One region of the Rhizobium sp. BK212 genome, then DNA from elsewhere that is predicted to be linked to it. Evidence: predicted binding sites of a transcription regulator. Region 1 holds the regulator's gene; the other holds the start of a gene.
The links. The regulator PhoB, encoded in region 1, activates phosphate uptake and scavenging genes when phosphate is short. The targets are predictions, from matches to a motif close to TGTCATNNANCTGTCAT.
Positions count from the first base shown of each region.

Region 1 (5,458 bases):
TCATGTCAGACCCGTCGATCATCGGCAAGACGGTCAATGTCACGGTGCTTGCCGACGCCAATGTCGACAGCGCCAACAAGGGCCAGATCGATCTTTCGGTCGATGAGAAGAACCGCAAGGTCAACGACAAGCAGGTTGGCTGGATGAGCGAGCTGAAGGCGAGCGGCGCTCTTCACAAGCAGTTCAACACCGGCCTCTTCGTCAACGGCAACTCCAGCCGTCCGGAGGCCGCAGGCCTTGGCGTCGCCCTCATCGGCTCGCTCTACCTGATGCTGATCGTGCTGGTGCTGTCGCTGCCGATCGGCGTCGCCGCCTCGATCTATCTCGAGGAGTTTGCACCGAAGAACAAGCTGACGGACCTGATCGAGGTCAACATCAACAACCTCGCCGCGGTTCCCTCGATCGTCTACGGTCTGCTCGGTCTGTCCGTCTTCATCAACTTCATCGGCCTGCCGCGCTCGGCATCGCTGGTCGGCGGCCTGGTGCTGACGCTGATGACCCTGCCGACGATCATCATCGCCACGCGTGCCGCTCTTCGCGCCGTGCCGCCGTCGATCCGCGCCGCAGCCCTCGGCCTCGGCGCTTCGAAGATGCAGATGGTGTTCCACCACGTTCTGCCGCTCGCCATGCCCGGCATCCTCACCGGCACGATCATCGGCCTGGCGCATGCGCTCGGCGAAACCGCGCCGCTGCTCCTGATCGGCATGGTCGCCTTCGTCGCCAACGCGCCGACGACGCCGCTCGATCCCTCGACGGCTCTGCCCGTACAGGTCTATATGTGGGCCAACGAGGCCGAACGTGCCTTCGTCGAGCGTACTTCGGGTGCCATCATCGTCCTGCTCCTGTTCCTGATCGTCATGAACATGGGCGCCATCCTCTTGCGTCGTCGCTTCGAGCGCCGCTGGTAAACGGAGTTAAACATCATGAACATGTTGACGGAAGCTGCAGTTGAAAAGGCGCTGGATCACAAGATGAGCAACGTCCCGTATAAGATGATCGGAAAGGATGTCTCGGTTTACTACGGCGAAAAGCGCGCGCTTTTCGATGTGAACCTGAACATCCGCGAAAACACCGTAACCGCCCTGATCGGCCCGTCCGGCTGCGGCAAGTCGACCTTCCTGCGGAGCCTCAACCGCATGAACGACACGATCGACGGCTGCCGCGTCACCGGCAAGATCACGCTCGACACCGACGATATCTATGATCCGGATATCGACGTCGTCGAACTTCGCGCCCGCGTCGGCATGGTCTTCCAGAAGCCGAACCCATTCCCGAAGACGATCTACGAAAACGTCTCCTACGGCCCGCGCATCCACGGCCTGGCCAAGTCGAAGGCCGATCTCGACCAGATCGTCGAGACCAGCCTGCAGCGCGCCGGCCTCTGGAACGAGGTCAAGGACCGCGTGCATGAATCCGGCACCGGCCTGTCCGGCGGTCAGCAGCAGCGCCTCTGCATTGCCCGTGCCGTCGCCGTCAGCCCTGAGGTCATCCTGATGGACGAGCCCTGCTCGGCGCTCGACCCGATCGCCACCGCCAAGGTCGAGGAACTGATCCACGAGCTGCGCGAGAACTACACGATCGTCATCGTCACCCACTCCATGCAGCAGGCCGCGCGCGTCTCGCAGCGCACCGCCATGTTCCACCTCGGCAATCTCGTCGAGGAGAACGACACCGACAAGATGTTCACCAATCCCGACGATCCGCGCACCCAGGACTACATCATGGGTCGCTTCGGCTGATCCTGGCGTCACCAAGCCTTTCCGTTATTCGAGGATAAAGCCCCATGGCATCGACACATATTTATTCTGCCTATGATGATGATCTGAAGTTCCTGTCCAGGCGGATTTCCGAAATGGGCGGCCTGGCCGAGCAGATGGTCGCCGAAGCCGTGCGGGCGCTGGTCAACGGCGATACCGCGCTGGCGCAGAAGGTCATCTCCGACGATGTGATCCTCGATCACGCCGAACGCGAAATCGGCGACAAGGCGATCGTCACCATCGCCCGCCGTCAGCCGATGGCCGCGGACCTGCGCGAAATCATGGGTTCGATCCGCATCGCCGCCGATCTCGAACGCGTCGGCGACCTCGGCAAGAACACCGCCAAACGCGTCATCGCCGTCCAAAGCACCGGCGTTCCCCGCAAGCTCGCCCGCGGTCTCGAGCATCTCTCCGAGCTGGCGCTCGTCCAGCTCAAGGAAGTGCTCGACGTCTACACCAATCGCTCCGCCGACAAGGCGAACGCGATCCGCGAACGCGACAACGAGATCGACGCGATGTACACCTCGCTGTTTCGCGAGCTCCTGACCTACATGATGGAAGATCCGCGCAACATCACCAGCTGCACGCATCTTCTCTTCTGCGCCAAGAACATCGAGCGCATCGGCGACCACGCCACCAACATCGCCGAGACGATCTTTTACATGGCGACAGGTGCGCAGCCGGAAGGCGATCGTCCGAAAGATGACAGCGCCAACACCGTCGGCGCGGTAACCGAATAACCGCCCGGGCCGGACGGCCGGGCTAGAAGCTTGCGTGCGCGCCCATCCGGGGCGCGCAAAGAGGTCGCAGCCAATTCTGAATTTGCGCAGGGTGCATTGCTTGAACCATCCCCGGTTCAAGGATCATGCGCGAGGAGACCGACACGCATGATCCCGAGAGTTGCAGTTGTTGAAGACGAGGAAGCCCTGAGCGTGCTTCTTCGCTACAATCTCGAAGCGGAAGGCTTCGAGGTCGATACCATCCTTCGTGGCGACGAAGCCGAAATGCGGCTTCAGGAGCGCACGCCCGATCTGCTCATCCTCGATTGGATGCTGCCTGGCGTCTCCGGCATCGAACTCTGCCGGCGCCTGCGCATGCGGCCGGAAACCGAGCGCCTGCCGATCATCATGCTGACGGCGCGCGGCGAAGAGAGCGAGCGCGTCCGCGGGCTTTCGACGGGGGCCGACGATTATGTCGTCAAGCCCTTCTCGACCCCCGAGCTCGTCGCCCGCGTCAAGGCGATGCTGCGCCGCGCCCGTCCCGAGGTGCTGTCGACGGTGCTGAAATGCGGCGATATCGAACTCGACCGCGAAACCCACCGGGTCCATCGCAAGACCCGCGAAGTCCGCCTCGGCCCAACCGAATTCCGCCTGCTGGAATTCCTGATGTCGTCGCCGGGCCGGGTCTTCTCCCGCTCGCAGCTTCTCGACGGTGTCTGGGGCCACGATATCTATGTCGACGAACGCACCGTCGACGTCCATGTCGGCCGCCTGCGCAAGGCGCTGAATTTCTCCAACATGCAGGACGTCATCCGCACCGTCCGCGGCGCCGGTTATTCGATGGAAGCCTGAGGGCCTCCATTCTGATTGCTGACAACGTCGCTCGAGCTAGCGTCTGCCCCTCACCCTAACCCTCTCCCCGTAAAACGGGGCGAGGGCACGTGCCCTGCGAGAGGTCAGCGGGGAACGGAGAGGTCGGGCATATCCCCTTCGCCCTGCAAGCGGGGAGAAGGTGCCGGCAGGCGGATGAGGGGCAGCCATCCGCGCGAACCAATAACTACAAAAAAACGGGCCAGTCGGCCCGTTTCTCATGTGCGGCGATGTTACCCGCTCAGCTGGCCCGCGCTGCTGCCCGGCGGCGTTCGTTGACCGGCTGGTAGGCAAGCTTCTGGTGATAGCTGCAATAGGGCGAATTGTCGGGGGATTCGCAGCCGCAGAAGTGGAAGTCGTCCTTCAGCGGATCGCCGACCGGCCACTTGCAGGTGCGTTCGGTCAGTTCCGTCAGGCCGAGGCGTCGGGAAATCGGAACGACCACGTTGCCTCTCGGCACGTATTCCATTTCCTCGATCGTTTCGATCTCGATCTCTTCCTTCAGCATCGTCGCGCCCTGCTGGCGGGTAACGGTGCGAGTGGCGACCCGTGAGGCGTAGTTCGGCGCGCGCGGCGCAGAAGTATTGCGTTTCGGCGTTCGGGCGGCGTTGGCGGTACCGCCGGCCTTGGCACGGCCGGGAAGGCTCAGCCGATGCACCTTGCCGATGACCGCGTTTCTGCTGACGCCACCAAGTTGTGCCGCGATCTGGCTGGCGCTCAGTCCTTCGGCCCAGAGCTTCTTGAGTTTCTCGACCCGCTCGTCTGTCCAGTTCATGCCCTGTCTCCACCTTTTGCGTTGGTGATGGCAGAATCCCTCACCGTTGTCCCGGAAGGCTCCGAAACAAGAAACGCTTGATCAATTTTGGTGACTAGTTCCGCCGCATGCAGTCTAGTAATTGAACTTTAACCTAGTGTGAGGCTGACTCCGTGACAAGAGTCGCATGAATCCGGATGAATCGAATTTCAAGTTTTCCCCAACTTGCTGCCCCGGCGTGGCATTTCTGCAATAATGCCTGTTGAGGACGGATAATGCTGCTGTACAAGCTTGCTGCATGCGCTAAGGGCGCAGTTTTGTTGACATTGCAGCGCGAAAAGGAAATAGTGCCAGTCGCCGCCGCAAGGCGGCATTTTTGATTTTTCGGGCCTGGTTTTCTTAGCCGGAGTCCGGAGCTTGATAACATCGATGGGAGATCGCGCTATGGCTGAAGCCGCGCCGCTTTATGACACCTATTCTCGTGCCCCGTTGCGGTTCGAGCGAGGCGAGGGCGTGTGGCTGATCACCGAAAGCGGCGAGCGATATCTCGATTTCGGCGCCGGCGTCGCCGTCACTTCGGTCGGCCACAGCAATCCGCATGTGGTCGGCGCGCTGAAGGAGCAGGCCGACAAGGTCTGGCATCTCTCCAACATCTATGAGATCCCCGGCCAGGAGCGTCTGGCCAAACGGCTGACCGACGCCACCTTTGCCGACAAGGTGTTCTTCACCAATTCGGGCGCCGAGGCGCTCGAATGCGCGATCAAGACGGCGCGCCGTTATCAGTATTCCAAGGGTCATCCCGAGCGCTTCCATATCATCACCTTCGAAGGCGCCTTTCACGGCCGGACACTGGCGACGATCGCCGCCGGCGGCCAGGAGAAATATCTTGAGGGCTTCGGCCCCAAGGCGCCCGGTTTCGATCAGGTGGCGTTCGGCGACATCGAAGCGGTGCGCGCCGCGATCACCGATGCCACGGCCGGAATTCTCATCGAGCCGGTGCAGGGCGAGGGCGGCGTGCGTCCGGCCACCCCCGAATTCATGAAGGCGCTTCGCCAGATCTGCGACGAGAATGGCCTGCTGCTGATCCTCGACGAGGTCCAGACCGGGGTCGGGCGTACCGGCAAGCTCTTCGCCCATGAATGGTCGGGCGTCACCCCCGACATCATGGCGGTCGCCAAGGGCATCGGCGGCGGTTTCCCGCTCGGCGCCTGCCTTGCCACTGCAGAGGCTGCCTCCGGCATGAAGGCCGGCACGCACGGCTCGACCTATGGCGGCAATCCGCTCGCCATGGCCGTCGGCAGCGCCGTGCTCGACATCATTCTCGCCGATGGCTTCCTCCAGCAGGTGCGCGACGTCGC
Region 1 is NZ_JACIFS010000004.1:461,557-467,014, forward strand. Features, by position in the region: gene pstA (phosphate ABC transporter permease PstA) at 1-908, shown strand, start outside; gene pstB (phosphate ABC transporter ATP-binding protein PstB) at 924-1,739, shown strand; gene phoU (phosphate signaling complex protein PhoU) at 1,784-2,497, shown strand; gene phoB (phosphate regulon transcriptional regulator PhoB) at 2,645-3,328, shown strand; gene FHT79_RS16955 (GcrA family cell cycle regulator) at 3,588-4,121, opposite strand; gene FHT79_RS16960 (aspartate aminotransferase family protein) at 4,545-5,458, shown strand, end outside.

Region 2 (5,458 bases), 350 kb from region 1:
GGATCGGTGGCGGCGAGATCGACGATGCGGCCGTCGTGGCGGATGAGAATCTGGCCGGTGTCGACGGCATAATTGCCGTAGATCATCTTGAGCAGCGAGCTCTTGCCGATACCCGACGGGCCGCCGAGCACGACGCATTCGCCAGACGCTACCGAGAAGGCGACATCGGAGACGACGGGCAGCCTGATGCCGTCGCGCAGATGCATGGTGAAGCTCTTCGAGACTTCGGAAACGACGAGGGGCGTTGCCATTTTTCTTCTTCCTTGGATTCGGAGCTCAGACCTGCAGGATCGAGGAGACGAGCAACTGCGTATAGGGTTCGCGCGGATCATCGAGCACGCGGTCGGTGAGCCCGTGCTCGATGACGTAGCCGTCCTTCATCACCATCATCCGGTGCGACAACAGGCGGGCGACGGCGAGATCATGGGTAACGATGATGGCCGAGAGACCGAGATCGTTGACGAGGCCGCGCACGAGATCGAGCAGGCGCGCCTGCACCGAGACGTCGAGGCCGCCTGTGGGTTCATCCATGAAGACGAGGCGCGGGCCGGTGACGAGGTTGCGGGCGATCTGCAGTCGCTGGCGCATGCCGCCGGAAAAAGCGCGTGGCTGGTCGTCGATGCGATCGGCGTCGATCTCGACGCGCTCGAGCCAGTCGATCGCCGAGGCGCGGATCTTGCCATAGTGGCGGTCGCCGATCGCCATCAGCCGCTCGCCGACATTGGCGCCGGCCGAGACCGTCATGCGCAGGCCGTCGGCCGGATTCTGGTGCACGAAGCCCCAGTCGGTCCGCATCAGGAAGCGCCGCTCGGCCTCGTTCATCCGGTAGAGATCACGGTAGCTGCCGTCGCGCATGTGATACTCGACGCTGCCGGTGCTCGGCAGCAGCCGGGTGGAGAGGCAGTTGAGCAGCGTCGTCTTGCCGGAGCCGGACTCGCCGACGATGGCGAGCACTTCGCCTGGCCAGAGCTCGAAGGAGACGTCGCGGCAGCCGATGCGGTTGCCGTAAAATTTCGAAACGTCATGGACTTTGAGAAGCGGAATATCGCTCATTCTGCAGCCTCCCGGGCCAACATCTCGCCGGCATGTCCCTGCGCCCGGCGGTCTTCGCAATGATCGGTGTCGGAGCAGACGAACATGCGCCCGCCCTTGTCGTCGAGAACCACTTCGTCGAGATAGACATCCTCGGCGCCGCAAAGGGCGCAGGGCTTGTCGAAGCGCTGGATATCGAAGGGATAATCCTCGAAATCCAGGCTGACGACGTCGGTATAGGGCGGAACCGCATAGATGCGCTTCTCGCGCCCGGCGCCGAAGAGCTGCAGCGCATCCGACATGTGCATCTTCGGATTGTCGAATTTCGGCGTCGGCGAGGGATCCATGACATAGCGGCCGTGGACCTTCACCGGATAGGCGTAGGTCCGTGAGATCCGGCCGTTATGGGCGATGTCCTCATAGAGTTTCACATGCATGAGCCCGTATTCTTCGAGCGCGTGCATCTTGCGGGTTTCGGTCTCGCGCGGTTCGAGGAAACGCAGCGGCTCGGGGATCGGCACCTGGTAGACCAGCACCTGCCCGGCAGCGAGCTTTTCTTCCGGAATGCGGTGGCGCGTCTGGATGATCGTCGCATCCTTGGTATGGGTCGTCACCGCGACATTGGCGACCTTCTGGAAGAAGGCGCGGATGGACACGGCGTTGGTCGTGTCGTCGGCACCCTGGTCGATGACCTTCAGCACGTCATCCGGTCCGATGATCGAGGCCGTCACCTGCACGCCGCCGGTGCCCCAGCCATAGGGCATCGGCATTTCGCGCGAGGCGAAGGGCACCTGATAGCCGGGAATGGCGATCGCCTTCAGGATGGCGCGGCGGATCATCCGTTTGGTCTGTTCGTCGAGATAGGCGAAGTTGTAGCTGGCCAGATCGCTCATTCGGCGGCTTCCTTCATGTCTTCGCCGCAGTTGCGGGCGGCTTCGAATTCGCGGCGCATGCGGCGGACGAGATCGAGTTCGGCCTGGAAGTCCACATAATGCGGAAGCTTCAGATGCTCGACGAAGCCCGTCGCCTGGACGTTGTCGGAATGCGAAATGACGAATTCCTCGTCCTGGGCCGGCGCGGTGATATCCTCGCCGAGCTCTTCGGCGCGCAGCGCCCGGTCGACCAGCGACATCGCCATCGCCTTGCGTTCGCTCTGGCCGAAGACCAGGCCGTAGCCGCGGGTGAATTGCGGCGGCGCCTTGGCCGAACCCTTGAACTGGTTGACCATCTGGCATTCGGTGACCTGGATTACGCCAAGCGAGACGGCGAAACCGAGTTCCGGCACGTCGAATTCCACCTCGACATCGCCGATGCGGATTTCGCCGGTGAAGGGGTGGTTGCGGCCATAGCCGCGCTGGGTGGAATAACCGAGCGCCAGCAGGAAGCCCTCGTCGCCGCGGGCAAGCGCCTGCAGGCGCAGATCGCGGCTCATCGGGAATTCCATCGGCTCGCGAGTCAGGTCGCCGATCTCGTGATCTTCGGGCATGTCGCCGTCGGCCTCGATCAGGCCCTCCTCGCCGAGGATTTCGGAGACGCGCATGACGCGGCCGGTCTCGGCTGGGCGCAGCGCGGGCACTTCGATCGCCTCGTCCGAAAGCAGCGAGGGATCGAGCAGGCGGTGGGTATAGTCGAAGGTAGGTCCGAGAAGCTGGCCGCCCGGCAGATCCTTGTAGGTCGCCGAGATGCGGCGCTCGATCGTCATATCAGCCGTGTCGAGCGGCTTGGAATAGCCGAAACGCGGCAGCGTCGTACGGTAGGCGCGCAGCAGGAAGATCGCTTCGATCATATCGCCGCGCGATTGGCGCACGGCGAGCGCTGCGAGCGTGCGGTCGAAAAGCGAGGCCTCGGCCATGACGCGGTCGACGGCGAGCGCCAGTTGCGCCACGATCTGGTCGATGCCGATCGCCGGCAGCGAACGGTCGCCTCGGCGGCGGTCGGCGAGCAGCCGGTGGGCATTGGCGATGGCGGCCTCGCCACCCTTGACGGCAACATACATGAGCTCAGATCTCCGTTGCTGTGATCTTGGTGGTGCGCGGCAGGCAGAGGAAACGTTTGCCCGCCGTCAGCACGATGTCGATGCCGCGCGGAAAGAGCGCGCGGTTCTCGGTCCAGAGCCTCAGGAAGGTCTCCGGCAGACCAACGGGGGCGATCTCCGTCATGCTCTGAATGCCCGGACCCATCAGCGCCAGCCTGCGGCCGCCTTCGAGTTCGGCGAGCTCGATGACGACGGTCGTCGAGCGGTCGGGATATTCCTGCGTGCCGGAGGCAAACAGGCCGAAGGAGGATAGGGCGATGCCGGCCTCGGTGAAGGCAAAGCGCGCCTCGGCCTTTTCGGTGGTCAACGGCGCGCCGGCGTGGAAGCCAAGCCATTCCGGCACGGCGGATTTCGCCAGTCCCTGCGAAAGCCAGACCGGCGTGTCGTGGTCGCAAAGCGTCAGCGCGATCGCGCCGGCGGCGATGCCGAGTGGCGTCGGCGGCGCGGCATCGGGCTGAACGGTCTGGATCGCGCCGGGGCGGGCCATGCCGTCCATCAGCATCTTGAAGACGCTCTGGGCGTGGAAGACCGGCTCGGCAAAGCCGCCGGTGAGAGCTTCTGTCTTCAAACCCATCAGTTGTCTCCCCGCACCATGGTGAAGAAATCGACGCGGGTGGCCGCCGTCTCGTCCGCCTTGCGGCGTTCGGCATCGGCGATCCGCTCAGTGATCGGCAAAAGCAGCGCCTGTTCGACGAAATCCTTGGTCGCGTCTTCCTGCCAGAGCGCGTCGAAGATCGCCGCCAACCGGGCCTTTTCACGGTCGGTGCCGAGCGCCTGGGCATGGCCGACCGCGCCGGATTCGAGCCGGACCGTGGCCCGCGTCACCGTCACCTCGCCAAGATTGAAGGGAGCGCCGCCGCCGCCGATGCGTCCGCGCACCATCACCAGCCCGGTCTCAGGTCCGCGCACCTGATGTGCTACGGGCTTTTCCGGCAATGCGTCCCAGACCGCCTGAAGTTCGCTGCGTTCCGCCCGCGCCAGCAGATCGGCGGCGCGTTTGCGCCCGGATGCCGTCTGTGACGCAGCGTCGTTTCTGTCCGCTGAGATCATCGCCGCTTCCCTTCAAATGTCTATTGATATAGACAACCATACAAGATACACTTAGCCTTAAATCGATGTCGTGACAAGCGTGTGACATCGTGGGTGTAAATGGCGGGGCGGAATGGCGGGATTGAAGCAGGTGCAAAGACAGACCGGCGTGGCGCTCTGGCGTCAGATCGCCGATCGGATTCGCGAGGCGATCAGCAGCGGAGCTTATGACGAAACGGATATGGTGCCGCCGGAAACTGTCCTGGCGCTGCAATTCGGCGTCAACCGGCATACGGTGCGCAGCGCGCTTGCCGCACTGGCGCAGGAAGGAATCGTGCGTGCGGTGCAAGGCCGCGGCACGCTGATCGAGCGCAAGGAGCGTCTGAATTTCCCGATCACCAAGCGCACGCGCTTCAGCGCCGGTATCGGCGATCAGGCGCGTGAGATGCGCGGCCTTCTGCTTGATGAGGCGAGGGAAGAAGCGAGTGCCGAGATCGCCCGTTGGCTGCACCTGAAACCGGGAGACCAGGTGATCCGCCTGGAAACCTTGCGTCAGGCGGACAAGCGGCCGGTTTCAAGGGCAACGAGCTGGTTTCCCGCCGAGCGTTTCGCCGGTATCGGTGCGGCCTATCGGAAGGGGGAATCGATCACCAAGGCTTTCGCCGAACTCGGCCTGTCGGATTATGTCCGCGCGACCACCGAAGTGACGGCCGCGCATGCAGGTGCCGCCGACATGGCCGACCTCGAACTCACCCCCGGCGCGATCCTGCTGATCACCAAGGCGATGAATACCGATCTTGAGGGTGTCCCGGTGCAATATTCGATCAGCCGCTTTGCGGCCGACCGGGTGCAGTTCACGATTGAGAACTGAGGCCGGAAATTGAGGAAAGGCGTGCCGACCTGTTTCGGCGGCACGCCGTACCGAATTCAGTGTGCGCCGGACATGTCGCCGAGCACTTCCTTGGAGGCGACGGTGGAATCCGCCTTCAGCGTGTAGACTATCGGAACGCCGGTCGCGAGGTTGAGCGCGAGCACGCCTTCCTTGCTCAGCTTGTCGAGCACCATGACAAGCGAACGCAGCGAATTGCCGTGTGCGGCGACCAGCACCTTTTCGCCCCTGAGCACCCGCGGCAGGATTTCTGTGAGGTAATAGGGCCAGACCCGGGCGCCGGTGTCGCGCAGGCTTTCGCCGCCGGGCGGCGGCACGTCATAGGAACGGCGCCAGATATGCACCTGTTCCTCGCCCCATTTGGCGCGGGCATCGTCCTTGTTGAGGCCGGAGAGATCGCCATAGTCGCGCTCGTTCAGCGCTTGGTCGCGGATCGTCTGGAGATCGGGCTGGCCGACCTTGTCGAGGATGAG
Region 2 is NZ_JACIFS010000004.1:113,193-118,650, forward strand. Features, by position in the region: gene phnL (phosphonate C-P lyase system protein PhnL) at 1-251, opposite strand, end outside; gene phnK (phosphonate C-P lyase system protein PhnK) at 277-1,053, opposite strand; gene FHT79_RS15180 (alpha-D-ribose 1-methylphosphonate 5-phosphate C-P-lyase PhnJ) at 1,050-1,925, opposite strand; gene FHT79_RS15185 (carbon-phosphorus lyase complex subunit PhnI) at 1,922-3,028, opposite strand; gene phnH (phosphonate C-P lyase system protein PhnH) at 3,033-3,641, opposite strand; gene phnG (phosphonate C-P lyase system protein PhnG) at 3,641-4,117, opposite strand; gene phnF (phosphonate metabolism transcriptional regulator PhnF) at 4,230-4,967, shown strand; gene FHT79_RS15205 (2,3-bisphosphoglycerate-dependent phosphoglycerate mutase) at 5,024-5,458, opposite strand, start outside.
Region 2: the regulator PhoB is predicted to act here: its motif matches at 4,188-4,204, upstream of phnF (phosphonate metabolism transcriptional regulator PhnF).